DNA from 2 places in the Sphingobium agri genome. Region 1 is predicted to be linked to the other one. Evidence: riboswitches for the same ligand, from Rfam matches in the RefSeq annotation. Region 1 holds a riboswitch; the other holds the start of a gene.
The links. A riboswitch is a leader RNA that binds a small molecule or an ion and turns the genes downstream of it on or off. The one in region 1 is predicted to bind cyclic di-GMP.

Region 1 (7,690 bases):
GCGATTTCGGGGTTGCGCGTCCAGGGCGAATATTCGGTCTGCACGGCGGCAATGGGATGGACGGCATGGGCGCGCCTGATCGTCGGCGCGGACATTTCGGACAGGCCGATCGCGCGGATCTTCCCCGCCTCCAGGGCACGTACCAAAGCGCCCATCGATTCTTCCACCGGCACCTTTGGATCGAGCCTGTGCATATAATAGAGGTCGATCTGCTCCACCCGCAAACGCCGCAGCGCATGGTCCAGCACCTGGGCGATCGCTTGCGGAGACCCATCGAGCGCGCGCTGCCCGTTGACTTCGCCAAGCACGCATTTGCTGGCCAGCGTGAACTCGCCGCGTCGGTGCATCAATGTGCGGCCCAGCAGTTCCTCATTCTGGCCAAAGCCGTAAATCGCTGCCGTGTCGAAGAAGGTGACCCCCGAATCGATCGCGTGCAGCAACAATCGCTCCGCCTGCGCCGGGTCCGGCGGCGGCAGATAAGCATGGCTGAGGTTCATGCACCCAAGCCCTATCGCCGATACGGAAAGCGGGCCCAAATGGCGGACCGGCAACTTTGCGGGCATGTACATCCCCTGTCATATGCGCTTGCGCTGCTTAACGGGCCGGGGCTTCTTGCCATGGCCTTGATGACGCAATTTTGACAATCAGGGCGGCCAGTTCAAGCCGCCGCATCATATCTCAGCAAAGATTGCGGATTTGAAGGATTTCTGCGATAGCATTCCCGATTGAGCTTCAACTTGGGCGTCGGGGTCGGAAATGAACGCAATAGTGAGCCAGATCGGGGATCTGGCCGAAGCCGGCGAAAAGATGGTCGAAAGGCTGCGCCGCAAGGCTTTTCTGCCTGACAGCCGGAAGGAACTCAACGTCCGCTTTGGCATCGCCGAAGCCGCGCAACTACTTGGCTGCTCCACGAATCGGATTCGCATGGCGGAGGAAGATGGCCGCCTTCCCCCTGCCCCGCCGACCGAAAATGGCAGACGTCCCGGTTACAGGGTCGAGGAACTGCTGAACATGCGGCAGGTGCTGGGCGCTTCGCCCGAACGCGCCCCGCTCGACATTCCCGCGATCATAGCAGTGCAGAATTTCAAGGGCGGCGTCGGCAAATCCACCGTCACCACGCATCTGGCGCATTATTTCGCAGTCCAGGGCTATCGGGTGCTCGTCGTCGATTGCGACAGCCAGGCGACCACCACCACCCTGTTCGGCTTCAACCCGCATTTCAATATCCAGCGGGAAGAGACGCTCTATCCCTATCTATCGATCGATCCGACGCAGGTCGACCTGCTCTATGCGGTGAAGCATACCGCCTGGCCCAATGTCGATCTGATCCCGTCCAATCTAGAGCTATTCGACGTGGAATATGAGCTGGCGGCGGCGGGCAGCGATGGCGGTTCCGTCCTGGCCGCGCGCTTTCGCAAGCTTAAGCAGGGCCTGATGGACCTCGCCCGCCATTATGATGTCGTGCTGCTCGATCCGCCGCCAGCGCTGGGCACGATCAGCCTTGCGGTGATGCAGGCGGCGAACGCCCTCTTGGTCCCGCTCGCCGCGACGACGCCCGACTTCTGCTCGACCGTCCAGTTCCTCTCGATGATGGATCAGGTCATCAACCAGTTGCAGACAGCGGGGATTGAGGTCGATTATCAGTTCGTCCGGCTGCTCTGCTCGAAATTCGACAGCAATGATCCCAGCCACTCGATGGTCCGCGCGATCATGGAACAAAGCTTCGGCCCTGCCCTGCTCCCCATTCCCATTCTCGACAGCGCGGAAATCAGCCATGCGGCGCTGCGCATGATGACCGTCTATGAGCTGGAAAAGCCGATCGGCACGCCGCGCACCCACAAGCGCTGCCGCGCCAATCTGGACGAAGCCATGGGGCAGATCGAAGCGCTCGTGCGCCAGGGCTGGGGCCGCGTCGCGCCTGCGCGGGAAGAGGATATCGTCAATGCGGCGTGAGGCTTTGTTCACGCGGAGACGCCGAGGCGCTGAGATATGGCGCTCCGCCGCAGGCGAAACTCTCTGCTCAACTGTTCGGTGCAGCGAAGCCGCCCGCATGAAAGGGGCAGCTGCGCCGGGGCCACAACTCCTCCGCGTCTCCGCGCCTCCGCGTGAACCAAAATCAACACTGTCCTACACAGACATGTTCACCATATGTTCCCCGCGAATCGGAGGACAAGCCCATGGCGCGTAAGCAATCGGACTATCTGGCAGCGCTCTTGTCGGACGAGGCGGAAAACCCCGCCCCCGCTCCCGCGACTGACAGCCCGCCTGTTGCCGAGGCCGAACCGTCGCCCCCCTCCCCTCCCCCGGCTCGCCCCGAGCGCGCGCGCGGCGCAACGCTGCTCGGCCGCGAAACGGCTCTTGCCCGGCTCGCGTCGGGCGAGGTGCGGCAAGTCACGCAATTGCTGCTCGATCCCGCCCGCGTGCGGATATGGCGCGGCAATGCGCGGCTATATTCGCATCTTACCGAGGACAATTGCCGCGAGCTGATCGACTCCATCATCGCGGAGGGGGGCCAGAAAGTGCCCGCGGTCGTGCGGCGGGTCGAGGGCGATCCGGACCATGATTATGAAGTGATCGCCGGCACGCGCCGCCATTTCTCGATCAGCTGGCTCCGCGCGCACAGCTACCCGGACATGATGTTCGTGGCGCAGGTCGCCCAGTTGGATGACGAGGCGGCCTTCCGTCTTGCGGACCTCGAAAACCGCGCGCGCAAGGACGTCACCGATCTTGAGCGCGCGCGCAATTATGCAGAGGCGCTCGGCACGCATTATGGCAGCCATCTGACGCGCATGGCAGAGCGGCTGAAGCTGTCCAAGGGCTGGCTCAGCAAGATGATCAAGGTCGCGGGCATTCCTGACGACATCATCGAAGCTTTCTCCTCGCCCGGCGATGTCCAGCTGAAGCCCGCTTACCCGCTGGCTCAGGCTCTGGACGATCCGAACGCTGCTGCGGCTGTGCGCGCCGAAGCAGCCCGGCTCGCTACGACACAACGGGAACGCCGCGTCGCCGGTGCTCCCCCGATCCCGGGGGCGGAAGTCCTCAAACGCCTGCTCGACGCCCCACGCGTGGCCGTGTCGCAGCCGAAGGAGGATCCCTTCACCTGGACCACGCGCTACGGTCGGCCTGCCCTCACCGTGCAGTCGGTTAATCGGCAGGGCATCACCATCCGTTTTCACGCGGGGTCGGGCGCCGACATGGAAACATTGGCAATGGCGCTCCGCGACACGCTCGAACATCTCGAACGGCAAGGGATGGGCTTGCAGCAGTGACGCGCTCGGGGGGGCATAACGGCAGAGCAGGAATGGAGCGGGACTTGGCGCTCGCCTATCCCTCACGCCCTGTTTCCCCGGGGAAACAGTTTGTCCGTCCCGGGGAGGGCCTGCCCCTCCCCTCCTGCGGAATCCGTCTTTTCTCGCCAATTCATTCATTGTTTCCCCGGGAAAACACTGATTCCGCCCTGCCTTTGCCAAGGAACCACCCATGACCCGCACCGGCAAAGCAGAGCTTACGGACCAGTTTGAACTGTTCCTCCCCTACATCGCGGACATGCCGCTGCGCGATCAGCGCGAGATGATGGAGCGCCCCTTCTTCAGCCTCGCCAAGTCGAAACGCGTCAAGCCGATCGACTACACGTCTCCTGACGGCAAAGCCTGGGTCCATGTCTCCGCCAATCCCGATTATGGAATGGCCACCATCTGGGATGCAGACATTCTCATCTATTGCGCCTCCGTCCTCGCCGATATGGCGCGGCGCGGGGTCAACGACGTGCCACGCAAACTGCATCTCATGCCTTATGATCTGCTGCGCGCAATCCACCGCCCAACGACTGGCCGCGCTTATGAATTGCTGGGCCAATCGCTGGATCGGCTCGTCTCCACGACGATCAAGACCAACATCCGCGCCGAAAATCGGCGGGAGGCAACCTTCAGCTGGCTAGATGGCTGGACCCAGCTTGTCGACGAACGCACCGAACGTTCGCGCGGCATGACGATCGAACTCAGCAACTGGTTCTATGAAGGCGTGCTGATGCAGGGCGGCGTCCTGTCCATCGATCGCGCCTATTTCGACCTGACCGGCGGCCGGGAGCGCTGGCTCTACAAGGTAGCGCGCAAACATGCCGGTGGGGCGGGGGAGGGGGGCTTCTCCATTTCGATGCCCACCCTGTTCGAAAAGTCCGGCGCAGAAGGCGCCTATAGGCGCTTCAAGTTCGAGATCGCCAAGATCGCCGAACGCGACCCGCTGCCCGGTTATACCCTGCTCCTCGAACAACCGCAGGGCAAGCGCGAGCCTTCCCTGCGCATGAGCCGCCGTATAGTGGAAGCGGCCAAGGCGACGAGCAAATACCCCGCTGCAAAGCCTACGGCTACCAAAACGACGCCGGTAAATGGAACGCCATCGGCCGCCCGCTCGTCGGCAAACAGCGGCGCCGAGCCATTATTCGACGCCTCCGACGTGATCCGCCGCACTGTCACTGGTCTTTCTTCCCGAGTGACGGCCGGTGAATTGACGGACGCCACATTGGCCACTTTGCGCACCGATTGTCCGGGTTGGGACTATCAGTCGCTCCATCAGGATTTCCGCAACTGGCTCGACGCCGATCCCACGCGCACCCCAGTAAACTATCAGAAGGCCTTCATCGGCTTTGTGCGACGCTTCCACGAAAAGAACCGGCACACCCTCTGACCGCCCCCGCAGATAAGACGCGGCCTCTGTTATCACCGCGACATTTCTTAAGCCGTTCCCGAAGTGTCGGTAGCGCTCCCCGCTTGATCGATCACAATTTCGAACGCATCTCTGCGACTACATTTCATCCACAGCTTTTGAACGACATTTAGCAGCCATCTTGCGCAACTGATTCAATCCCGGTGGAGAGAGCAGCTTCAGAACGGCACCATCGACATTCCGGGAACGGCACACGGTCTTTCAGGAACGATAGCCCGACACTTCAGGAACGCGTCACTCGACACTCCGGGAACGGATAGCCGACCTTTCGGGAACAGGCAGTTTGGCCCGACTCGTGCGTCTTCAACGATTCGTGCCCTGCTCCTGCGGCCGTAACTCTCTAACTTCCTTATAAACCCTGTAATTAACCCGAGATTTTCTGGTTGTTGGAGAGAAGAGAAGAGGCAATCTGCGCGACCAACTTGGTCGCTCCCTGGTGCGAGATGCCGAGCAGGCGGGCAACCGCCATCTTGCTCAACCCGGGATAAGCCAGTTCCAGCCGCATCAGCAGGGGTGCCTTGCTTCGTTTGGTTACGGGAAGCTCGTCGGGCAGTTTCTTCAGCCTCGCCTCAAGCCGGTTCAATTCTGCCAACCCTTGCGCCGCCTGCCTTTGAATCATGCCAAACAGCTGGCCAGTCAGCGTCGGCGCATCAATGCCGGGAAAACGGGGAAGGTCGACGAACGAGGGCAACCGCCGCAACGTCAGCCCAGATGCCTCAAGGGCAGCTGGAACATGCGCCGCGATTACCCATCCCACGTCTGGCTGGCGCGGGTCGATCTGCAACTGCCGCCCATCCGCGGTCGTCAGCAACTGACCGCCGCTGGTGGGCGCCGCCAAGCCCTCCCGCGCAGCGATGAGCCGCTCCGCCACGGCCTGGACACTTGAAGCAGGGTAGGGCGCCTCCACCATGGCTTGGACGGCCCGCCAGGCAGGACCGAAGCGCACCAGATCGTCCGGCGCCCATATTTCAGCTTCCTTGCGGTCGTCCAGAAGCTGGCGCGATATATTGAGTGTCGCGCGCGCGATGGGGTCTCGTTGGCTTTCGCTGGCCGAAAGGGCGAAATGGACAAGCGCCGCGATCGACAGCGGGTCGTTCAACCCCTCGCTATGCCGTGGGGGAGGTGTGCGGCCGCAAATCCAGTCCTCCAGATCCCGGACGGCGATCGGTACCGACGCAACGCTGGCAAGTGCCGCAGCGCCCTTCACCCGCGCTCGCGCGAGCCAGATGTCGGTCGCAGGACTGTTGGCAAGCCGCCCGTCCAGCCTTCCGAGCAATAATAGCGCCTGCTCTGCAGATGACGAAAAACCCAGCATTTCTCGGGCTTAGCAAGATAAGTCGTACAACCAAACAGATATGTTGGTTGCAGGTGCTTTTTGGTGCGTTCCGGATGCAGCAGACGTATGATGCAGGGCTGACGGGAGCAGATCAAAAAGCGAAAGCGCGTCTGAAATTCCATCGCCATGAAAAGTAACCATAAAAATAAGATTTTTTTCATCGTGTCACAGAACCAAGCTGCCACTTGGGCGTTACGGCTGAAGGATCGATCCCGACAAAGGCAAACCGATGGTGACATCGGGACGCAAAGTTTCCGGCCTTGCTTGCAAGGTAGCGGGGCCGCCGAAGGAGCCGAGGTTCAGGTTAATCAGTGCAAGTCCGTCGTCACTCATAAATATAACAGGGCAGCGCATCTGCACGCCTCATGCCTAGTCGACCCGTTCGCGTGGCCTCGTCTGCGTCAGCAAGCAATGCTGGATCAGACAGGAGAAGGTTTGTGGCACACGGACTACCCAGCGATCGAACGGCGCGCAAAAGCGCATTTGCAACCCTGGCCGCATGTTCCGGCCTCATGCTGGTGCTGAGCGCCTGTGAAAGCAGCGGCGGCACGCGCATCGCCACTGTTGGAGCAAGTAACCCGGGTTCAGGCTCGGGCAGCGGCGGGAGTGGCGGCGGTACAGGCGGAGGATCGGGCACTGGAACTGACGGCGGTTCCGGAACAGGTGGCGGCACTGGCACCGGCGGTGGAACAAGCGGATCGGGAACCGGGGGCGGGAGTGGCTCGGGCTCTGGCGGAACAGGCAGCGGCGGCGCGACAAGCGCTGCTCTCGGCCAGCTGTCACCCGTACTGGTGACCGCAGGCAATGCCGTGCTCGGCGTTTCGGACGGGCAGGGCAGTGTCACGACCCCGGTGGCGACCGCGCTACCCTTGTTGCAACCTGTGACCGGCACCATCACCCGCGTTCTCACCGATACCGGCACCGTGCTCGTCGATGCAGGCGAGGGCCGGACGCTGTTGCTCCAGGGCGCTCAAGGCGTCGTGGGTGATCTGGTCAGCATTGATGTCGGCGGCCGGACCGTCATAGAAGGGCTGAACGGCACGACAGGCGCGATCGGCGTCGGTGTGCTCGGAAATACGCAGCCGGTTGGCACAGTGGCGACCGTTGGCGTGCTGAACGCGGGCAACACCGTGCTTGCCGACGTGAATGGCATAGCCGACGTCCGCGTCACCAATATCACCGCGCCCACCGGCGGCATTGCGTCCAATTTGCTTGATGTGGCGCTGGGCGGCAATCAATTGCTGGGTAACGGAAGCCCTGCGGTCGTCGAGGCTAACATATTGCCCGGCGGCTTGCCGACGACTGGCAGCGGAAGCACTGGCGGACTGCTCGCGCCCGTCACATCGGTCGTCAATGGCGTGACCTCCACCACATCGGGCCTCACCTCGACCGTGCAACAAACCGCCGGGCAGGCTCTTGCGCCCATCGGCGTAGCCGCAGGCGCCACGACAGGTGGAGCCACCGCCGGAGCAGGCGCGACGGCGTCCCCAGGCGGGCTTCTCGCGCCGGTGACGGGCACCGTGTCCGGGACGCTCAACAGCCTGACGGGCGGGCTGAACCTCACACGGCCCTGACCATCTTTCCGGAGGCGCGCTGCTGATCGTGCCTCCGGACACTTTTTCCCAGGACATT
Region 2 (22,092 bases), on a different contig from region 1:
ATCCACCGCGCCGGGGGGAGGCGTGAATTGGGGAACGGAGGGGTCGGTCGTCCAGCTGATGATGCGTTCGCTCACCCGAAAATCTCTCCATCCATCAACTTGCGTGCCGTGCGGAGCATGGCCGCGCTGATCACGCTGCCTTCTTCGTCGACTTCCATGACGCATGTGGTTTCGCCGCTGGGATGCTCGACCGAAATGACCTTTCGCTCGCCGTCCGGGACGGCGGCCAGATCAGCGGCGGGGGAGCCGGGAAGAAGGCAGGCGGTGGCGACGCTGACCGCACCGAGTACGCCGATCGACGCATGAGCGCGGTGGGGAATGAAACTGCGCACGGTGATTGCGCCGCCGTCGCGTGGCGGTGCTACCAGCATCATCTTGGGGACGGACTTTTCCTTCACGTCACCCAGGTTCATGCGCTCGCCGACGGCGAGGCGGATCTTTTCGATGCGGGCTTTCAGCGCGGCGTCCTGATCCAGAGTTTCGCGATCCTCATAGCCGCTGATGCCGACATCCTGCGCCTTTATGACGACGCAGGGCATGCCGTTGTCGATCAAGGTGACGCGAACCCCATCGACATCATCGAAGACGTTGCCGGTCGGAAGCAATGCGCCGCAGGAAGAGCCGGCGGTGTCGCGGAATTCCAGCGGCACCGGGGCAGCGGTGCCCGGAACGCCGTCGATCTTGGCGCTGCCGTCATATCGGACGATGCCGCCCGGCGTTTGCACGGTCGCGATCGCGGTCTGGCCGGTATTTTCCATGTAGATGGCGACGCGGGTTTCGCCGTCCTGCGCTTCCACAAGGCCGCGTTCGATGGCGAAGGGGCCGACGCCAGCGAGGATGTTGCCGCAATTCTGGGCGTCGGTAACGATGGCCTGGTCCACGAAGACCTGGAGAAAGAGATAGTCGACATCGGCGCCGGGCCGCGCTGACTTCTTGACGATGGCAACCTTGCTGGCCAGCGGGTCGGCGCCGCCCATGCCGTCGATCTGGCGCGGGTCGGGTGAGCCCATGATGCGCAGGAGGAAGCTGTCGCGGGCGGCGGTATCGGCGGGGAGGTCCCCGGCGAGGAAATAGCCGCCCTTCGACGTGCCGCCGCGCATCCACATGACGCGGGCGGAGTCAGACATATTTGAGGCCCATTTCTTCGAGCCGGGGACGCATGTTGTAAATGTCCAGACCGAGTTCTCCCGCGGCGAGGCGCTGGCGCTTGGCTTCTTCGGCGGCTTCGCGGGCCTGCGCTTTTTCGAGGACAGCGGCGGCGTTCGCGCGCGGGACGATGCAGACGCCGTCATCGTCGGCGATGATGATGTCGCCTGGGTTGACGAGGGCGTTCGCGCAGACGACCGGGACGTTCACGCTGCCGAGCGTCGCCTTGATCGTACCCTGGGCGTGGACCGCCTTTGACCAGACGGGGAAGTTCATTTGCGTGAGGTCGCGGATGTCGCGCACGCCTGCGTCGATGACAAGGCCGCGGCAGCCGCGCGCCTGCGCTGAGGTGGCGAGCAGGTCGCCGAAATAGCCGTCGGTGCAGGGGCTGGTCGGCGCGAGGAGGAGGATGTCGCCTTCGCGCAATTGTTCGATCGCGACGTGGATCATCCAGTTGTCGCCGGGAGGAGCGGAGATGGTGACCGCGCTCCCCGCGATGCGGGCGCCGGGATAGATGGGGCGCATGTAGGGAGCAAGGAGTCCGGTGCGGCCCTGGGATTCGTGGACGGTGGCGACGCCGCAATGGGCGAGGGCGTCGATGATGGAAAGATCCGCCCGGTCGATATTCTGGACGACGATGCCGGACATGCGGTTTGTTCCTTTGGCGAAAGCAAGAAGGAATTGGCGAGAAAAAGCGGATTGAACAAATTTGATCTGTGCGGTGGGCATTAGTTTTTGCTAAGTGTACATGATGCAGCCCGATCAGTTCAATATCCGGCACCTGTCCGCCGCCGCCGCCGTGGTCGCGCATGGGAGCGTCAGCCTGGCCGCGCGGGCGGTGAATTTGACGCAGCCTGCGGTGACGCAGGGGATCGCCAAGCTGGAAGCGCAACTGGGCCTGCCTTTGTTCGAGCGGCATCCGGGCGGCATGACGCCCACGGCGGCAGCGGCAAGGCTCGCTCCCCGGCTGGAGGCGGCCCTTCGGCTGATCGGCAGCAACCGGGCGACGGCGGCGCAGATCCGGGCCTTCGTCGCGCTGGCCCGGGCGGGCAGCTATGCGGCGGCCGCAGGGGAGGCAGGCGTTACCGAGCCGTCGCTGCACCGGGCGGTCGGGGACCTGGGGCTGGTCATGGGGTACAGGCTGGCCGAGCGGCGCGGGCGAGGGGTGACGCTGACCAGCGCGGGGGCGGCGCTGGCACGGCGGTTGAGGCTGGCGCTGGCGGAATTGCGATCCGGGATGGAAGAGATAGAGGCGTTGAAAGGGCAGGAGAGCGGGCGCGTCGTGGTGGGGGCGATGCCGCTGTCGCGCGCGCGGCTGTTGCCCCGGGTGATCAGCCGGTTTCGGCGGGAGTTTCCGCACGTGCATATCAGCGTCCATGAAGGGTCGCATGCCGAACTGGTGGGGCCGCTGCGGGACGGCGAAGTGGACATGATGATCGGCGCGCTGCGCGACGCGCCGATGGGGCAGGATCTGGTGCAAAAGCCCCTGTTCGAGGACCGGCCGACGATCATGGCCCGCGCAGGGCACCCGCTGGCGAGAGGATGGGACGCGGATGCGCTGCGGCATTACCCGTGGATATTGCCGCCGGAAGGCACGCCGCTGCGGCATTTGTGGCGGCGAATGGTGGAGGCGCTGGGTGGTGGCCTGCCTGCGGTGCCGATCGAATGCGGGTCGGTAATGACGATCCGCGAACTGCTGGTGAATGGCGATTATCTGACGATGCTGTCGCTGGATCAACTGGCGCTGGAGTTGAGCGCGGGCATGGTGATCGACATCGGCCCTGCGCCCGGCGCGATCAGCCGCACGATCGGGCTGACGACCAGGGCGGATTGGCGGCCGACGCGCTTGCAGCAATGTTTCATGGACGTGATCGAGCGAGAGACCGGCGTCATAAGTTCGTAAAAACTTATGGGGAGGACATGGATTCGATTGGCCGCAGGGATTTCGATGAGCGATGGCTTTCCCCATGGAGCAGGAAGTCGGTCTGATCGGATTTGGCGAGGCGGGGTCAACCTTTGCATTGGCGGGGGGCTGGGCCGCGCGGGCGCATGTGTTCGACTGCAAGACCGACGATGCGGCGGCGCGCGACGCGATGATCGCGGCCTATGCCCGGGCTCATGTGCCGGGCGCTCGCTTCCTGGAAGATGCGCTGTCGGGCGTGGAATTGGTCATTTCACTGGTGACGGCGGATCAGGCATTGGCCGTGGCTGAAGCAGCGGCGGAGTGCATCGCGCCCGGGGCCATTTATTGCGACATGAACAGCGTCGCGCCGCAGACCAAGCAGGAAGCGGCGCGCGCGATAGAGGCGGCGGGCGGCCATTATGTTGACGTTGCCGTCATGGCTCCGGTCAATCCGGCGCGGTTGTCGGTGCCGTTGCTGCTGAGCGGTGGCCATGCGGATGAGGCGGCGGCCCGGCTTGTCGCGCTTGGCTTTGCCAACATGCGGGTCGTGGGTGAAGCAGTGGGGCGTGCCTCGTCGATCAAGATGATCCGGTCCGTAATGGTGAAGGGTATCGAGGCGCTGACCGCCGAATGCGTGCTGGCGGCGGAGGCTGCGGGCGTGCGGGACGAAGTGCTGGCGTCGCTGGATGCGAGCGAGAAGGCGCGGCCATGGGGCGAGCGGGCGGAGTATAATCTGGAACGGATGCTGGAGCATGGACTGCGCCGGGCGGCCGAGATGGAAGAGGTGGTGAAGACGCTTGAGGCGCTTGGAACCGGCGCTGCGATGACGCGCGGAACGGTGGAGCGGCAGCGGGAGATCGGGGCTTTGGGGGTGAAGATTGTGCCGAAGGGGTTGGCGGGGAAGGTTGCGGTTATCAACTGTCCCGTCATCCCAGCGGAAGCTGGGATCTCTTCGGGTGAGGTTGTTGCTTAGTGGAGGGAGAAGCCAGCTTCCGTTGGCATGATGGGTTGTGTGGGCGTGTCTGCGCTTTGATCGAGACTTGGACGGGGAGAAGGAGTGGGCTTCGACAAGCTCAGCTCGAACGGGGGAGAGAGTGAGCGGTTTTGAGTGATGTGCTCCTGCGAAGGCAGGAGCCTAGGCCTGCCGTTTGAGCTGGGCTCTCACGAGCCACTCGTTTCGTTCGAATGGGTTCGCAGGGGCGGGTTGAGGGTTGGGCTGGCGGTGCGCCGTGCCGCCTGAGATCCCAGCGTTCGCTGGGATGACGGTAAGGATGGGTGGTGTGAGAAGGATGAGGGTAGGAACGCAATGAGCCTGATTATCGACTGCCATGGTCATTATACCGTGCTCCCCAAGGGGCATGATGCCTGGCGGGAGGAGCAGAAGGCGGCGTTCAAGGCGGGCGTCGTTGCGCCGCCTTATCCGAACATCAGTGATGATGAAATTCGCGACACGATCGAGTCCAACCAGTTGCGCCTGATCAAGGAGCGGGGCGCGGACCTGACGATCTTTTCGCCGCGGGCTTCGGCCATGGCGCCGCATGTCGGGGATGCGGAGGTCGCCCGGGAGTGGGCGATGCGGTGCAATGACCTCATCGCGCGGGTGGTGGGCCTGTATCCTGAGACGTTCGCCGGTGTGTGCATGTTGCCGCAGTCGCCCAAGGCCGACATGAGCAACAGCATCGCCGAACTGGAACGCTGCGTCACGCAGCTGGGCTTTATCGGATGCAACCTTAATCCTGATCCCGGCGGCGGGCATTTCCAGCATCCGCCGCTGACTGATCGTTACTGGTATCCCTTTTACGAGAAGATGGTCGAGCTGGACGTTCCGGCGATGATCCATGTGTCGGGCAGTTGCAACCCGGCGATGCATGCGACCGGCGGCTATTATATCGCGGCGGACACGATCGCCTTCATGCAGTTGCTGGAGGGCGATCTGTTCAAGGATTTCCCGACGCTGCGCTTCATCATTCCGCATGGCGGGGGGGCGGTGCCCTATCATTGGGGACGCTATCGTGGGCTGGCGGACATGCTGAAAAAGCCGAGCCTCGACATGCATTTGATGAACAACATCTTTTTCGACACTTGCGTCTATCATCAGCCGGGCATCGACCTGCTGGCCGATGTGATCGACAACAAGAATATCCTGTTCGGATCGGAAATGGTCGGCGCGGTGCGCGGGATCGATCCGACGACTGGCCATTATTTCGATGATACCAAGCGCTATGTCGACGCGCTGGATATCAGCGATGCGGAAAGGCACGCGATATTCGAGGGCAATGCCCGCCGCGTCTTCCCGCGCCTGGACGTGCAGTTGAAGGCGCGCGGGCTGTGAGTTTCCGCACCCCCCATTTATCCCTGTGGGGGGTGTTCCATCTCCCGTCCTTGCTGTGGAAGGACGGGGCGGGAGATGGATTTTCCATTTGTCTGGAGAACCGCCGATGAGCGTTGATATTCATGAATATCTGGCTGAATTCGACGATATCCCCGGCACGCGCGTCTATACCGGCAGGCGCGCGCGGCAGGGATATTGGATGAACCAGTTCGCGATGAGCCTGATGAAGGCGGACAATCGCGAACGGTGGAAGGCGGACGAGCGTGCCTATCTGAACGAATGGCCGATGACGGAGGAGCAGCGGCAGGCGATCCTTGACCGCGACTATAATCGCTGCCTGGACCTGGGCGGCAATATTTATTTCCTGGCCAAGGTATTTTCGACCGACGGCATGTCCTTCTTGCAGGCGGTCGGCACGATGACGGGCATGAGCACCGAAGACTATCAGGCCATGATGATCGCCGGGGGGCGATCACCCGAGGGCCAGCGTTCGATCAGGGAGAAACGTTGATGGCCCGCATTACCGCTGGTGTGGGGACCAGCCACGTGCCCGCGATCGGCGCGGCGATGGACAATGGGAAAGTGGGCGAGCCCTATTGGGCGCCTCTGTTCGCCGGATATGAATGGTCGCGCCAATGGATCGCCCAGGAAAAGCCGGATGTCGTGATATTGGTCTATAACGACCATGCGTCCGCTTTCGACATGAAGATCATCCCGACCTTCGCGATCGGTTGTGCAGACCGCTACGGCATTTGCGATGAAGGTTGGGGACCGCGTCCGGTGCCCGATGTGGAAGGGCATGCCGACCTAGCCTGGCATATCGCGCAGAGCCTGATCCTGGACGAGTTCGACATGACCATCATCAACGAAATGGATGTCGATCATGGGCTGACCGTGCCGATGAGCCTGCTGTTCAATCAGCCTGACAAATGGCCGGTGAAGGTCATTCCGCTGGCGGTCAATGTCGTCACTTACCCGCCGCCTTCCGGCAACCGGTGCTGGATGCTGGGCGAGGCGATTGCGCGGGCGGTGGAAAGCTATGGCGAGGACCTGAACGTGCAGATCTGGGGCACGGGGGGCATGAGCCACCAGTTGCAGGGGCCGCGCGCTGGGCTGATCAATGCGGAGTGGGACAATCGCTTCCTGGACCTGCTGAGCGCCGAAGATGACGGAAAGTTGCGCGCGATCCCCCATATCGAATATCTACGGGAAACCGGATCGGAGGGGATCGAGATGGTGATGTGGCTGATCATGCGCGGTGCGCTGGGCAGGAAGGTCACGCCGCTCCATCGTCATTACCATGTTCCCGCATCCAATACGGCCGTCGGGCATCTGGTGTTGAGGCCCGACGATTCATAACAAGGATCGAGGGGATGGGTCATGGGTCGCGCTGATATCGAGGATGCACTGGCCAAGCTGGAACAGGTGCATAAGCAACTGGCGGTCTTGTCGACTGGTGCGGAGGCCGGTTGGGAAAAGGAATATCTGCAGAGGCGACGAATGTTGCAGGAGCAGATCAACCGATTGTGCCAGGCGGACGCTCAGTTGAACCTGTGCGATGAGGACAGCCGCCGGTTCAGGGATGCTTTCAGCAGGTTCCGGACGGCGACAGCGCTGCACCAGGCGGACTGGCCGGTGGTCGATATCAACCGGCAAGACCCGGCATATGGTCAGTCCGCCGCCAACGTCGGACAGACATATCAGAATTTCATGACGGTGATGCGCACGCTGATGCAGCGATAGCAGGGCGCCAGCTCGCGCAGCCAGGACGATGAGGAGTGAGTTATGAGGATCGCGCTGGCTGGTGCGGGAGCTTTTGGTGAAAAGCATCTGGATGGCCTGAAGAATATCGACGGCGTGACCGTCACGTCGCTGGTGGGGCGTGAATTGGCGCCGACGCAGGCGGTTGCCGCGAAATATGGCATCGGTCATGCGACCACCGACCTGGCCGACACGCTGGCGCGCGATGATGTGGACGCGGTGATCCTGTGCACGCCGACGCAGATGCATGCGGAACAGGCGATCGCCTGCATGGATGCGGGCAAGCATGTGCAGGTCGAGATACCGCTCGCTGACAGCTGGGCCGATGCGCAGGCGGTGCTGGCCAAGAGCCAGGAGACGGGGCTGACCTGCATGGTCGGGCATACGCGGCGGTTCAACCCGAGCCACCAATGGGTGCATCAACAGGTGAAGGCTGGCGCGTTCAACGTCCAGCAGATGGACGTCCAGACCTATTTTTTCCGCCGCAAGAACATCAATGCCAAAGGCGAGCCGCGGTCGTGGACGGACCATCTGCTGTGGCACCATGCGGCGCATACGGTGGACCTGTTCGCCTATCAGGCGGGGCGGATCGTGGACGCACATGCGATGCAGGGGCCGATCCATCCCGAATTGGGAATCGCGATGGACATGTCGATCCAGCTGAAGAGCGAGAGCGGCGCGATCTGTACTCTGTCGCTGAGCTTCAACAATGACGGGCCGCTGGGCACCTTCTTCCGCTATATCGGCGACACGGGCACCTATATCGCGCGCTATGACGACCTGGTGAACGGCAAGGAAGAGCCGATCGATGTGTCGAAGGTGGACGTGTCGATGAACGGGATCGAGTTGCAGGACCGGGAATTTGTAAGCGCCATTCGCGAGAGGCGGGAGCCGAACTCCAGCGTGGTGAAGGTGTTCGACTGCTATCGGGTGCTGGGGGAGCTGGAGAAACAGCTGGGGTGAATCGACGCTGGTTTGTTCGGGCCAGCCTGCGCGTGCCCCCTCGACAGGCTGAGGGCGAATCGGGGGCGGATCAGGCGGTTAGCAGTGGATGCCGCATGCGCAGGTCGTCCATCAGGCTCTCGATCACCGAGATCTCATGGCTGGTGCCGGTGGGCGTGACCGTCCAGTTGCAATGGGGATGGGTGTCGCGGCTGTAGAGGCGGACGGCGCCCAGCACCTTGCGCCAGTGATGCTTGCTGCGGCCATGGTCGCGGACGAGGCGTGCGACCAGCAGGTCGATGATCTTGTCAGACGTCATCTTCGGCTTTCTCTCCGCCGATCCAGCGGCCGGGCAGTTCGATATAGGCTTCCAGCTCGCGCCAGTGCCGGTCCCAGCCGGGGCCTCGGCGATCTTCCGGCACATAGGCCTCCACTATGCGACGGGCGCGGGCGACGGGGTTGCCGGGCGGCGTGCGCAGGCGATCGAGAATGTGGCGGATATCCTCGCTCATGACGGGCTGATAGCCTGTCCCCTGGCGGCGCGCCAGCCGCGCGGCGAGCGGCCGGTGTGGCGGGCGAAGAAGCGGGAGAAATAGGCGGGATCGTCGAATCCCACCGCATAGCCGACTTCCGCGACGGAAAGGTTGGAATAGAGTAGCAGGCGGCGGGCTTCAAGCAGGGCGCGTTCGTCCAGCATGGCCGCGGGGGAGAGGCCTGCCGCACGGGCGCAGGCGTGGCGCAGCGCGGTTTCGCTGACGCCAAGCGCGCGGGCGTGATGGGCAACAGGCTCGCGATGCCGGAAGCGCTGTTCGATCCGCTCACGCAGGCGAGCGACGAGGCGGGCCTGGCGGCCGCTGCTGCTGGCGCCGGAGGCGGAGAGGGTGGCGTGGCGCAGTGCCTGGACCATCAGCCAGAGGAGAAACGCGTCGACGGCGGCGCGCTGGCCGGGGCCGGCCCAGGCCAGTTCCCGCGCGAGCGCGCCTATGCGGGTTTCCACTTCGGCCGCGCCCGGCAAGGCCACTGCGCGGGGCGCGCGGAAGAGCGGCTGGAGATCGGCGTCGCGCTCCAGAAGATGGTGGAGGTAGCTGTCAGCGATGGTGACGACCCATCCACGGGAGTCGCGGTGCCAGGAAAAGCCGTGGATGATCCCGGCGGGCACCAGCAGCAGGCAAGGGGCGTCGAAAGCGACGCTGTCGCCATCGGCGCGCATCGATCCGCCACCTTCGGCGATCAGGATGATATGGTTGAGATCGCGGTGGAGATGCGGCTGGATCGTCCATTCGCTGGGGCGGGACCGATCGTCCAGGCTCTCGACATGGACGAAGCCCTCCGCAACGCTCCGCTGCGGCTCGCCATAAAGGTAGAAGCTGGGAACGGGAGCGGTCATGGCTGGGCACAATTAGCTGCTGGATCGTCCAAGTCATAAGCCAGTTCGCCCATGTCCCGCAAGCGCCATCGCGGGCATCATGCGCGGCATAGAAAAGCTGCGAAGAGGATGCCATGAAGACGCAAGTCGCCATTATCGGCGCGGGGCCTGCCGGGCTGCTGCTCGGCCATCTGCTGCGGGCAGAGGGGCTGGACGTGGTCGTGGTGGAGCGGGCATCCCCGGACTATGTGCTGGGGCGCATCCGCGCTGGGGTGCTTGAACGGACCACAACGGATTTGATGGACCGGCTGGGCCTGGGCGAGCGGATGCATCGCGAGGGGTTGCCGCATGACGGATTTCACCTGGCGGATGGCGAGCGGCTGATCCGCATCGACATCGGAGCGCTCACCGGGCGGCAGGTCGTGGTCTATGGCCAGACCGAATTGACCCGCGACCTGATGGAGGCGGCGGCGGACCGTGGGCTGGAGATCGTCTATGAGGCTGGCGACGTCGCATTGCACGAGGTGGAAAGCGATGCGCCTTATCTCACCTACAGGAAGGGCGGGCGACTGGAGCGGATCGACGCGGAGTTCATCTGCGGCTGCGATGGATTTCATGGGCCCTCGCGGCGGGCGATCCCGGCGGGCGTCGCGACGGCTTACGAGAAAATCTATCCCTTCGGATGGCTCGGCATATTGGCCGATGTGCCGCCATGCGAGCATGAGCTGATCTACGCCAATCATGAACGCGGCTTCGCGCTGGCGTCGATGCGGTCGGAGCAGCGCAGCCGCTATTATATCCAGGTGCCGCTGGACGAGCGGATCGAGGATTGGCCGGACGATCGGTTGTGGGATGAGCTGGCGACAAGGCTTGGCCCGCAAGCAGCGGCGCAGATCGTGCGCGGCCCGGCGCTGGAAAAATCGATTGCCCCGCTGCGGTCGTTCGTTTTCGAACCGATGCGGCATGGACGGTTGATGCTGGCAGGGGACAGCGCCCATATCGTGCCGCCGACTGGGGCGAAGGGCCTCAACCTGGCGGCGTCCGATGTGTTCTACCTGTCGGAAGCGCTGACCGGATGGTTCCGGCGGCGCGATGGCGACGCGGTGGCGGGCTATTCGCGGCGAGCGTTGGCGCGCATCTGGAAAGCGGAGCGCTTTTCCTGGCAGCTGACGCGGCTGATGCACCGCTTTCCGGACAATGATGCGTTCGACCGGCGGATGCAGATCGCCGAGCTGGATTATATCGCATCGTCGGAAGCGGCGCAGACGGCGATCGCGGAGAATTATGTGGGACTGCCCTTGTGACGCGGGGTTGGCTTGGACAGAGTATCCCCATCCAAAAGACCAGCGGCTCTGCTGAGCTGATGTTGGACAAGGGGACAGGAATGAGCCAGAAATCGACCATTGCCGTCATCGGCGCGACCGGTAAGACGGGCCGCCGCGTGGCGGATCGGCTGACGGGGCTGGGTCATGAGGTCCGCATCGGGTCGCGGCAGGCGGAGTCGCCTTTCGTCTGGGAGGAAGAGGCTAGCTGGCAACCCCTGCTGGACGGAGTGGACGGCGTCTATATCGCCCATCCCGACAACACGCATCCTGACGCGGGCGCGCAGATTGGTCGGTTGGCGAAGGTGGCGCGGGATGGCGGCGCGAAGCGGCAGGTGCTGCTGTCCGGGCGCGCCGATGAAGGCTTCATGGATACGGTCGAGGCTGGGTTCAGGGCCAGCGGGGCTGATTGGACGATCCTGCGCCCGGCCTGGTTCATGCAGAATTTTTCCGAGATGTTCTTTGTCGACGGCGTGTTGGCGGGCGAACTGGTTTTGCCCGTGGGAGAAGCGACAGAGCCGTTCATCGATGTCGAAGATGTCGCCGCCGTGGCGGTGGCGGCTTTGTTGGACGGGCGGCATGCCGGGCAGATTTATGAGCTGACCGGCCCTGAGCTGTTGGGCTTTGAGGAGGCTGCGAGGGCGCTTTCAAAAGCAACGGGGCGGAAGATCAGCTTTGTCCCGATCAGCCTGGATGCCTATCGCGAGGGCATAGTGGCGAGCGGGTTGCCCGAGGAATATGCCTATACCTATTCCGGTATCGCGAATGGCAAGCTTGCCTATTTGACCGATGACGTCGAGCGGGTGCTGGGACGGAAGCCGCGGCGGTTTGCAGATTATGCGCGGGATGCAGCGGCGAGTGGCGTTTGGGCGGTTTGATTAAGCTCGCGGCTCTGGTCCTTCAAACGAGTTACGTGCCTTGTTTGAACGTTTGCGAGGGGGCGGGTGAAGGCGGTCCCCTCTCCCGCCTTCGCTGCGCTCCGCACCTCGGCCAGAGTCACGCGCCTCTGGCCGACCCCTGAAGGGGAGAGGGAATGTAGTGCGAAGCCGAGGCGCCTATCTTCATCGGTTTGGATCAATGCGTTGGCGTCGCGGAGGATTTCAGCCAGCCATGCATGCGCATCCAGTCGGCGAACTGGGGCAGCAGCCCGGTTGTGGTGGTGCCGGGGCGTCCCGCGCCGAAGCCGTGCTCGCCGCGTTCATAAGCGTGCAGTTCGACGGGGCGGCGGGCGTTGCGCCATGCGTCGGCAATGGCGAAGCCCTGCTTCTTGAAGAGGCTGTCGTCCATGGCGATGGCGGCGAACATCGGCGGGGCGTCGGCGGGAACGGTGACGGCGGTCATGGGGCCGTAGATATAGCCGATGAAGGCGGGGCGCGCGTCGCCCTGGCCCTCCAGGGTGGCGCTGAGCGCCGTCATGGCACCGGCTGAAAATCCGATCATGCCGAGGCGGGCGGGATCGATGCGAAATTCCTTGGCGCGATTGCGGATCATTGCGAGGGCCGTCAATGCGTCCTGCGTCGCGCGGGGCTCCTTGATCTTGTCGGCGGCGCCCGGCTGGGTCGCCTGTGCCATGCGCTGGCCCATGAATTTGCTGTAGGCCTTCGCATCGCGCGGCGATTCATTCAGGCGATATTTGAGGACGAAGGCGGCGATGCCCTGGCTGGCGAGCCAGCGAGCGATCTCTTCGCCTTCGCTGACCATGGAAAGCTGAAGGAAGGCGCCGCCGGGCGCCACCACGACGCCCGCGCCTGTCGCCTTTGCCGGGTCGGGGAGATAGGGCGTGATCGTCGGCCGCGTGACATTGCGGACAATGTCATTTTCCATGTTCAGCTGACCATAATGGATGCTGTAATGCTCCCATTGTTCGTTGTCCGCGTCCTTCGAGGCTGGATAGAGCGGGATTTCGGCGAGCTTGGGCTTGGCGATCGGCGTGATCTGCATCTGGGCGGCGGCGGGGGCGGCAATCGCCAGGGCCAGGGTGATCAGGGCAAGACGCTTCATCGAATGGGTCTCCTCTCCATCTATTTTGTATCAATCGCATGGACGCGTGCGATTGCACCTTAGACGCCCGTATTCAGTTCGGGAAGCGGCGTCCACTCCCTGTCCGCAGGCAGGGGCGCAAAGATGCTGTCGAGCAGTGTATCCGTGACATCTTCGGGAGTCGCAGGGTTCCATCGCGGCGCATTGTCCTTGTCGAATATGACGGCGCGGACACCTTCGATGAAATCGGGGCGGCGGATGACATGGCAGGCGATGCGATATTCATTGCGCATGTTCGCCGCAAAGTCCCTGTAGCCAGCGCCCTCGGCCATTTGCCGCAGGGCGACCTTGATCGTCTGCGGTGACTTGGTCGCGAGCACCGCCAGTTGCTCGGCCGCCCATTGCGATCCGTCCGCGCGCAAGGCGGCGAGGATATCTTCATAGCGGCGGGCGGCAAAAAGCCGGTCTATGGCGGCGCGCTGTGCTTCCCAGGGGGAGGGGGGCGGCGGGTCGCTCATTTCATCCAGAATCTCGCCGATGCCATCCGGGTCGGCGATGATCCGTGCCTTGACGGCGTCGAGCTTTTCCGAGGCCATATAATGGGTGGCGATGCCGATCGCCGCGCAATCGGCTCCATTGATCCGCGCTCCGGTGGTGGCGAGCCAGGTGCCGGTTCGGCCCGGCATGCGCGGCAGGAACCAGCCGCCGCCAACATCGGGGAAAAGGCCGATGCCCGTTTCGGGCATGGCATAGATGGTGCGTTCCGTGGCGACGCGGAAACGCGCGGGATCGGATATGCCGACGCCGCCGCCCATCACTATGCCGTCGATGAACGCTATGACCGGCTTTTCATATATGAAGAGCAGATGGTTCAGCCGATATTCGATGTGGAAGAAGCGTTCGGCCTCCGAACAGTCACCCTTCGCGCTGTTGGCGATCATGGCGATGTCGCCGCCCGCGCAGAAGCCCCGCGATAATTTGGGATCGCCATCGGGGGAAACGGCATGGTCGAGCATGACAGCGGACACGTTTTCATCGTGACGCCAGGCGAGCAGCGCATCGATCATGGCAGCGCACATTTCGGTCGTCAGCGCATGGAGAGCCCTTGGCCGGTTAAGGCGGATGCGGCCGACGCCATTTTGCACGAAGATGATCAATTGATCAGTCATTTCTCATCCTGCCTGCCGTCCGAGCTTCTTATCTAGATTATCCGAACAGCTGTTATCGGTTCAGATCGTTCCGGGGAAGGGGCCCGGCAGGGAACGGCGGCGCGGCCCGTGTCGTTGAAAAAGCGAGTGTCCATTAGAGGGAGGAAAGGATGAACGGCGATCCGAATGGCGGCGGGCCTGCTGAAACCCTGTCCCCTGCTCTGCCGAACGAGACGGAAGAGGCCGCCGAAGCCTTGCTGAAACTCTGTTGCGACGCCGACCTGAAAATCGCGACGGCGGAGAGTTGCACGGGCGGGCTGCTGGCGTCGCTGCTGACCGATGTGGAAGGCGCGAGCCATGCGTTCGAGCGCGGGTTTGTCGTGTATAGCGAGGATGCCAAGTGCGAGCTGCTGGGCATAGCGCGGGAGAAGATCGATTCGTGCGGCGCGGTGAGCCGCGATGTCGCGATCGCAATGGCAGAGGGTGCGATAGCCCAGTCGAGTGCCGACATCGCCTTGGCGGTGACGGGCTATGCGGGCTCTGCGCCGCCGGGAGATGAGCCGGGCTTGGTGCATTTCGGGTGCGCCCGGCGCGGCGGCGAAACACGGCATCGGGAGGAGCATTTCGGTGACCTGGGACGTGGGCCGATCCGGTTGAAAACAATCGCGGTCGCCTTGGACATGATGAGGGAGGCGGTGCATGGGGGCTGAACGGTTCGAGGCGATTGAAACACATGGGCTGGTGCGGCTGGCTGCCGCGACACCCGAAGCGAGCGTTGCCGATATAGGCGCGAATGCAGCGGCGATCCTGCGTTTGGCGCGTGAGGCGGCTGGCAATGGGGCGGACATCATCCTGTTTCCGGAACTGTCCCTGTCCTCCTACGCCATCGATGACCTGCATTTGCAGGACGCGCTGCTCGATAGGGTGGAGGCGGAGATCGGGCGGCTGGTCGAGGAGAGCGCTGATCTGCCGGTGCTGCTGGTGGGCGCGCCGGTTCGACGGGCGGGGCGGCTTTACAATGCCGCATTGGTGATTGCGGGGGGGAAGCTGCTGGGCGTCGTCCCCAAAAGCTACCTGCCCAATTACCGGGAATATTATGAGAAGCGCTGGTTTGCGCCGGGAGCTGGGCTGGCTGGGCTGGAGATCGACCTCGCAGGGTATCGGGCCCCGTTCGGGCCGGACCTGATCTTCGAGGCCGAGGGACGCGGCGACTTCATATTCCATGTCGAGATTTGCGAGGATTATTGGGCGCCGCTGCCGCCGTCCACCTTTGGCGCGCTGGCGGGCGCGCTGATCCTGTGCAACCTGTCGGCGTCGAACATCATCGTGGGCAAGGCGCGGGACCGCGACCTTTTATCGGCGGCGCAATCCATGCGGTGCATCGCTGCCTATGCCTATTCGGCGGCGGGCTATGGCGAGAGCACGACGGACATGGCCTGGGACGGGCAGGCGATGGTGCATGAGATGGGCGACCTGCTGGCGGAATCGGCACGCTTCGGCGATGCGCCGGAGATCATCTATGCCGATATCGATGCGCAAAGGCTGCGGCTGGAGCGGATGCGCAACGGAACGTTCAACGATACGGCCGAGGCGATGGGGCATCCCGAGCAGCGGTTCCGGAAAGTGGCGTTTGAGGCTGTGGCCGCTGGGAAGCGGGAAGGGCTTTACCGGCCCGTGCGCCGCTTCCCCTTCGTCCCGGCTGATCCGGCGCGGCTGGATGCGGACTGTTATGAGGCGTTCAACATTCAGGTGGAGGGGCTGGTCACCCGTTTCCGCGCGACGTCCGGCAAGCATCTGGTGATCGGCGTGTCGGGCGGTCTGGATTCCACCCATGCGCTGATCGTCGCGGCGAAGGCGTGCGACCGGCTGGGGCTGCCGCGATCGGCGATCCTTGGCTACACGATGCCGGGCTTTGCGACGGGTGAGACGACAAAGGCCAATGCCTGGGCGCTGATGAAGGCGCTGGGCGTGACAGGCGAAGAGATCGATATCCGTCCGGCGGCGCGGCAGATGCTGGCCGACATGAACCATCCCTTTGCGCGCGGCGAGGCAGTGTATGACGTGACGTTCGAGAATGTCCAGGCGGGATTGAGGACCGATTATCTGTTCCGCCTGGCCAACCGGCATGGCGGTTTCGTCGTCGGGACGGGCGACCTTTCCGAACTGGCGCTCGGCTGGTGCACCTATGGCGTCGGCGACCAGATGAGCCATTATGCGGTCAACAGCGGCGTGCCCAAGACGCTGATCCAATATCTGATCCGCTGGTGCATCGCGACGAACCAGTTCGATGCGGAGACGGACGGGATATTGCAGGCGATCGTCGATCAGGAAATCTCGCCCGAACTGGTGCCCGCCGATGCGTCGGGTGCGATGCAGAGCACGGAGAGCAGGGTCGGGCCTTATGCGCTCAACGACTTTTTCCTGCACCATATCGTGCGCTGGGGACAGCCGCCGTCCAAGGTGGCCTTCCTCGCCTGGCATGCGTGGCGCGACATGAAGGAGGGCGGTTGGCCGCCCGGTTATCCCGACAGCGCAAAGCAGGCCTATGACTTGCCCACGATCCGGCACTGGCTCGACAATTTCCTCTACCGCTTCTTCACGATCAGCCAGTTCAAGCGATCCGCGCTGCCCAACGGGCCAAAAGTTTCGGGAGGCGGCGCGCTGTCGCCGCGGGGCGATTGGCGAGCGCCTTCGGACGGCACGGCGACGCTATGGCTGGACGAATTGGAGCGGCGCATCGGGCCTGCCGATGAGCGGTGAACAAATACAGGTGGATCGATGGCATAGTTTCCACGGCGCATCTTTTTTCCGCCACAAATCATTGACCCGAGGGCATAATTGGGTTAAGCAATTGCTAAGGCAGAAAAGCGCGTGATAGCGAGTGATCTGACCGAAAAGGCAAACTGCCGGTGACGGCAAGACGCAAAGCTTCCGGTCTCATGATTGAGACAGCGGGGTTACCGAAGCAGGACATGACGCAATGCAGTCGCTCAGCCTCTTTTCTTCATTCATGATTTTCGGGCCGCCTGGGCGCGCAATATGGCGTCGGCCTTAAACTCGCTATCCGTTCTGGATGGCGCGGGCCTTGATCAGGCCAGCTCGCCACCAGCCAGATTGCAGCATTTCTTGACCGGTCCTGCCGGGCACCATCTCCTTTAACTCCCTCGGGTCGCACTATGGGAGAGAAGCACAGCGTCCCAAAGACCCATCTCCCCACCCGGGGCGCTGTGCTTCATTTTTTACCGGCGAAGGCATGAGAGCTTCTTCATGATCGCTGCAAATCCTGACGGATGAAACAGACCGGCGGCTTGATCGCGCGGCCAAATTGAACCACTGCTGGTGCAGCCCCACATTCGATCTGAGGAACGCTGCATGAAGACCCGCGCCGCCGTCGCATTTGAAGCGAAGAAGCCCCTGGAGATCGTAGAGGTCGATCTGGAAGGCCCGAAGGCTGGCGAGGTCCTGGTCGAGATCATGGCGACCGGCATCTGCCATACCGACGCCTACACGCTCGACGGGTTCGACAGCGAGGGCATATTCCCGTCGATCCTTGGCCATGAGGGCGCAGGTGTCGTGCGTGAGGTTGGCCCGGGCGTGACTTCGGTCAAGGCGGGCGATCATGTGATCCCGCTCTACACGCCCGAATGCCGCCAGTGCAAAAGCTGCCTGTCGGGCAAGACCAACCTGTGCACGGCGATCCGCGCGACCCAGGGTCAGGGGCTGATGCCGGATGGGACGAGCCGGTTCAGCTACAAGGGGCAGACGATCTTCCATTATATGGGCTGCTCGACCTTTTCGAACTTCACGGTGCTGCCAGAGATCGCCGTGGCGAAAATCCGGGAAGACGCGCCTTTCGACAAGAGTTGCTATGTCGGCTGCGGCGTGACGACCGGCGTGGGGGCGGTCATCAATACGGCGAAGGTGACGCCGGGCAGCAATGTCATCGTGTTCGGCCTGGGCGGCATCGGCCTCAATGTCCTGCAGGCGGCGCGCATGGTGGGGGCGGACCGCATTATCGGTGTCGATGTGAACGACGGCAAGGCCGAGTGGGGCAAGCGCTTCGGCATGACCCATTTCTACAACCCCAGGGGCAAGAGCACGGCGGAAGTGGTTGCTGATCTGGTCGCATTGACCGACGGCGGGGCGGATTACACGTTCGACTGCACCGGCAATACCGAGGTCATGCGCCAGGCGCTGGAAGCTTGCCATCGCGGATGGGGCGTTTCGACCGTGATCGGCGTGGCGGAAGCGGGCAAGGAAATCTCCACCCGGCCTTTCCAGCTGGTTACTGGCCGCGTGTGGAAGGGGAGCGCTTTCGGCGGCGCGAAGGGCCGCACGGACGTTCCCAAGATCGTCGACTGGTACATGAACGGCAAGATCGAGATCGACCCGATGATCACCCATGTGCTGACGCTGGAGGAGATCAACAAGGGTTTCGACCTGATGCATGCGGGCGAGAGCATCCGCAGCGTCGTCGTGTTTTGAGCAGCGGCATGGAACAGGTCAGCGCCAACAAGGCCTTTGGCGGCGTGCAGGGCGTCTATCGTCATGCCTCCGCTGAAACCGCGACGGACATGAGCTTTTCGGTCTATGTGCCGCCGCATGAAGAGGGCGCGAAGCTGCCCGTGGTCTGGTATTTGTCGGGCCTGACCTGCACGCATGCGAATGTGACGGAAAAGGGCGAGTTCAGAAAAGCCTGTGCGGAATTGGGGCTCATCTTTGTCGCACCGGACACGTCGCCGCGCGGAGAGGGCGTGCCCGATGATCCTGCGGGTGCCTATGATTTCGGTCTTGGCGCCGGCTTTTACGTCAATGCTACTCAGGCGCCCTTCGATCGCAATTATCGCATGTGGTCTTATGTGACGGAGGAACTGCCTGCCCTGATCACGGAGCATTTTCCGGCCAACATGAGCCGCCAGTCGATCATGGGACATTCGATGGGCGGCCATGGCGCGCTGACCATCGGCTTGCGTCATCCGGACCGGTTCAAGGCGGTGTCTGCTTTCGCGCCGATCGTCGCGCCCGGCCAGGTGGCCTGGGGCGAGAAGGCGTTGGGCGGCTATTTGGGGGACGATCGGGCCGCGTGGCGCAAGCATGACGCCGTCGCCCTGATCGAGGATGGCGCGCGCGTGCCCGAATTACTGGTGGATCAGGGGGCGGCCGACCAGTTTCTGGAGCAGCAGTTGCGCCCGGAATTGTTGCAGGCGGCTTGCGATGCGGCGGGGATCGGGCTGACGCTCAACATGCGCGAGGGCTATGACCATAGCTATTATTTCATATCGAGCTTTATGACGGATCATCTGCGCTGGCATGCGGCGCGGCTTGGCGCGGAGTGATTTTAAGCGGCACCTTTGCGTGAACCGTTCGCCCTGAGGCTGTCGGGGCGAGCGGGCAGGCTTCGACAGGCTCAGCCCGAACGGATGGGGGGTGGGCACTGGATTCCGGATGGCGCACTACCGCCGCTCCTCTGAGAGCTGGAGGCGGCGGGGTTGCTTCAGTTTGACGAAGGTGCCGAGTTCCCGGCGGAGCATGGCCAGCATCCAGCTGCGGTGGTTCGCGATGAATTCGGGAAAGCCCCTGGCGCTGGATGGATCGAAGACCGGCACCTGCCAGTCCGATGGCTGTTCCTCGTAATTCGCTTCGATCCGGGCTGATCCGTCGTCCGGGGCATCGACATGGCTGCCGAAATAGCTGTTGCCTTTGAACCGGAAAGACTCCGCCGGGTCGAAGCCAGCCTTGATCAGATAGTCTGGGCCCTTCCGTCCAATCTCGCTGCCGTAACGGGCAGTGCCCGCGACCTTGAAGACATTGTCGCGAAATCGGATGTCGCGCGCCCATCCGTCCCACTGGGTCGCGACGACCATCTGAACGTCCATCGCCTTGCCGACATGGACGACATTCCTTTCGACCAAAGCTCCTGTCACATTGCCTGCGATCTGGAATATGCGCGTGCCGTCATTGCGGCTGACGTTGAAGCGGGCGACCGTTCCATGATTGCCGATATTGCCGCTGTCATCATGCCGGGGCGAGCAGATGAGCAGAAAGCCACCGGCATTGTCATGGCTGTAATTGTAGAGGAATGTCGTACGGCGGGAGTTGAAGTCTGAATCGAAGCCCTGGCCATCATAGCGGGTGCGGGTATAGGCAGCTTCGTTGAGCTGGATGAGGCTGTTGTCGGTGCTCCATTGCCAGATGCCCGCATTATAGCCGGGCGCGCGGCTGCCTGCATAGCGCACGATATTATGTTCGATGAGCGCTCCATTCGTTCCGCGCGGCACGATGCCGTCGCCGCCCACATCCTCCACATAATTGTCGCGGATGACGACCTTCTCGCTCGGGAACCAGTTGGCGGACGTGACCTGGTCGCTGATGCCTGCAATGCCCGAACGGTCCACGTTCCAGACGATGTTCCGTTCGATGATGAGGTCTTCAAACTTCGTCCGTGTCTTCTGCCCTGCCACGCGGAAGACTATGCCGCCATTGTCCTTGCGATCGTTCGTCCCGCGCACATCATGGATATACATGTCGCGTATGCGGATGCCGCGCGTGATGCCTCGATCTTCGGCCGATATGAGGACGCCGGTGCGGGCGGCGGGCGTCATGCTGTCGTTCGTGACTTCCAGGCCGCTGACCGTCACATAATCGGCGTTCACGATCGCGACGCCGTAGGGAGAAATGCCGCCTGCGTCGATGCGCGGAAGGGATCCTATGCCTTCGGCCGTGACGAGGATCGGTGCATTTTCGCTGCCTGATCGGGTGAGAGTGAGCGGTTCGCGCCACAACGATCCGGCCATCAACTTGACTTCATCACCGGGTTGCAAAGGGAAGGCGGCTACGCGGGAGAGCGACGCCCATGGCTGTGTGGGGGACGTACCTGTGGAACGGTCATCGCCAATCGTCGAGCTGACATAATAGGTTTCGGCATGGGCGACGGTAGCCGCCAATGACAGGGCAAGAAGCGAAGCAGCACCCAATGATTTCAGCAACTTTACCCTCTCACTTTGCTATTAACCTCAGGCAGTTTTTAGCGCCGCCGGGCTGAATGCGAAGTGAAATGGGCGGCCGGAGCAGCAAAAAAAGCCCCGCCTCCAAAAAGGAGACGGGGCATGGGGAGGGAGGCACGAATGCCCCGAAAGCTTGTTAGAGCGCGCTGCGTTTAATCCGACGCAGGTCGCGCGCTCTAGTTGTTCGTCGTCGCGTCGTTACAAGCGCAAAACCGGTTCCCACTTTTGCGCACGATGCTTTAGAATTTGACGCCCACGGTCATGCCGTAGGTTCGCGGTTCGGCATAATAGCCGCCTGCAAAGCCAAGCTGGCCATAGTCGATGCCGCGGACGAAATCCTTCGCATTGGTGAGGTTCTTGACCCACAGGCGGACTTCGCCTTCGCCCGAGCCAAGCGCGAAGCCGTCGATGCCGATCTGGGCATCGATCAGGTCGATATCGTCGCCCTTGATCTGCTCATTGAACGGCGATCCCAGCGGGCTGCTGAAATTATATTTGCCGTCTTCATGCGTGTAGCCGATCCGTGCGCGCAGGGTCGCGTTGCGCCAGTTCAACGGGAACTGCGCGTTCAGCGCCACATTGGCGGTGAGCGGAGACGTGTAGCCGGGCGTCGCGATAGAAGCGATGTTGACCGGCGGCTCCCCGGCTACGGGCGACTGGCCTGCGAGGAACTCCTTATATTTTATGTCGATATAGCCGATGCTGCCGTCGAGCGAGAAATTGTCCGAAAGGACAGCCTGCGCCTCTGCTTCAACGCCGTTGTAAACCACCTTGCCCGCATTGATGATGCGCGTGGCAAACGTCCCGACGGGGGCGTTGGTGACGGGGCCGATGACGGCAAGATTGTCGTAAATGTTATGATAGGCTGCGAGGTTCAGACGCAGGCGGCGATCGAGAAGCTCGGTCTTCACGCCCACTTCATAGGAGGTCACCTTTTCCGGTTCGAAGCTGCCGAGCTGGCTCGTGCCAGTGATTGCCGGGTCCTGGGAATTGAAGCCACCCGAGCGATAGCCGGTGGCCGCGCGGGCATACAGGTTGATGCCGTCGGCGACATCATAGCCCGCCATCAGGTTCCAGGTGAACTTGCTGAACTTGGCTTTGCCATATTCCGGTACGGCGGGTGCGACTGCGCCGTTCTGAAGGCGGAGCATCTTCTTTTCGTCCCAGGTGTAGCGGCCGCCTGCGGTC

Region 2: it holds a riboswitch for cyclic di-GMP, as region 1 does, so the genes downstream of both, MU848_RS14115 (S-(hydroxymethyl)glutathione dehydrogenase/class III alcohol dehydrogenase) here and MU848_RS03280 (hypothetical protein) in region 1, are expected to answer to the same signal.

The regions. Positions count from the first base shown of each region.
Region 1 is NZ_JALKHS010000005.1:132,607-140,296, reverse strand. It holds gene MU848_RS03305 (aldo/keto reductase) at 1-563, opposite strand, end outside; gene MU848_RS03300 (AAA family ATPase) at 757-1,953, shown strand; gene MU848_RS03295 (ParB/RepB/Spo0J family partition protein) at 2,178-3,269, shown strand; gene MU848_RS03290 (replication initiator protein A) at 3,481-4,683, shown strand; gene MU848_RS03285 (hypothetical protein) at 5,087-6,037, opposite strand; cyclic di-GMP riboswitch class I at 6,269-6,346, shown strand; gene MU848_RS03280 (hypothetical protein) at 6,496-7,632, shown strand.
Region 2 is NZ_JALKHS010000011.1:85,639-107,730, reverse strand. It holds gene MU848_RS14210 (amidohydrolase family protein) at 1-75, opposite strand, end outside; gene MU848_RS14205 (4-oxalomesaconate tautomerase) at 72-1,127, opposite strand; gene ligK (4-carboxy-4-hydroxy-2-oxoadipate aldolase/oxaloacetate decarboxylase) at 1,120-1,794, opposite strand; gene MU848_RS14195 (LysR family transcriptional regulator) at 1,898-3,049, shown strand; gene MU848_RS14190 (NAD(P)-dependent oxidoreductase) at 3,114-4,022, shown strand; gene MU848_RS14185 (amidohydrolase family protein) at 4,356-5,381, shown strand; gene ligA (protocatechuate 4,5-dioxygenase subunit alpha) at 5,488-5,892, shown strand; gene MU848_RS14175 (class III extradiol dioxygenase subunit beta) at 5,892-6,740, shown strand; gene MU848_RS14170 (hypothetical protein) at 6,762-7,124, shown strand; gene MU848_RS14165 (Gfo/Idh/MocA family oxidoreductase) at 7,167-8,105, shown strand; gene MU848_RS14160 (hypothetical protein) at 8,176-8,403, opposite strand; gene MU848_RS14155 (hypothetical protein) at 8,393-8,596, opposite strand; gene MU848_RS14150 (helix-turn-helix domain-containing protein) at 8,593-9,471, opposite strand; gene pobA (4-hydroxybenzoate 3-monooxygenase) at 9,585-10,754, shown strand; gene MU848_RS14140 (NmrA family NAD(P)-binding protein) at 10,835-11,650, shown strand; gene MU848_RS14135 (alpha/beta hydrolase) at 11,847-12,773, opposite strand; gene MU848_RS14130 (enoyl-CoA hydratase/isomerase family protein) at 12,833-13,921, opposite strand; gene MU848_RS14125 (CinA family protein) at 14,071-14,610, shown strand; gene MU848_RS14120 (NAD(+) synthase) at 14,600-16,660, shown strand; cyclic di-GMP riboswitch class I at 16,788-16,865, shown strand; gene MU848_RS14115 (S-(hydroxymethyl)glutathione dehydrogenase/class III alcohol dehydrogenase) at 17,273-18,385, shown strand; gene fghA (S-formylglutathione hydrolase) at 18,394-19,236, shown strand; gene MU848_RS14105 (right-handed parallel beta-helix repeat-containing protein) at 19,354-20,886, opposite strand; gene MU848_RS14100 (TonB-dependent receptor) at 21,144-22,092, opposite strand, start outside.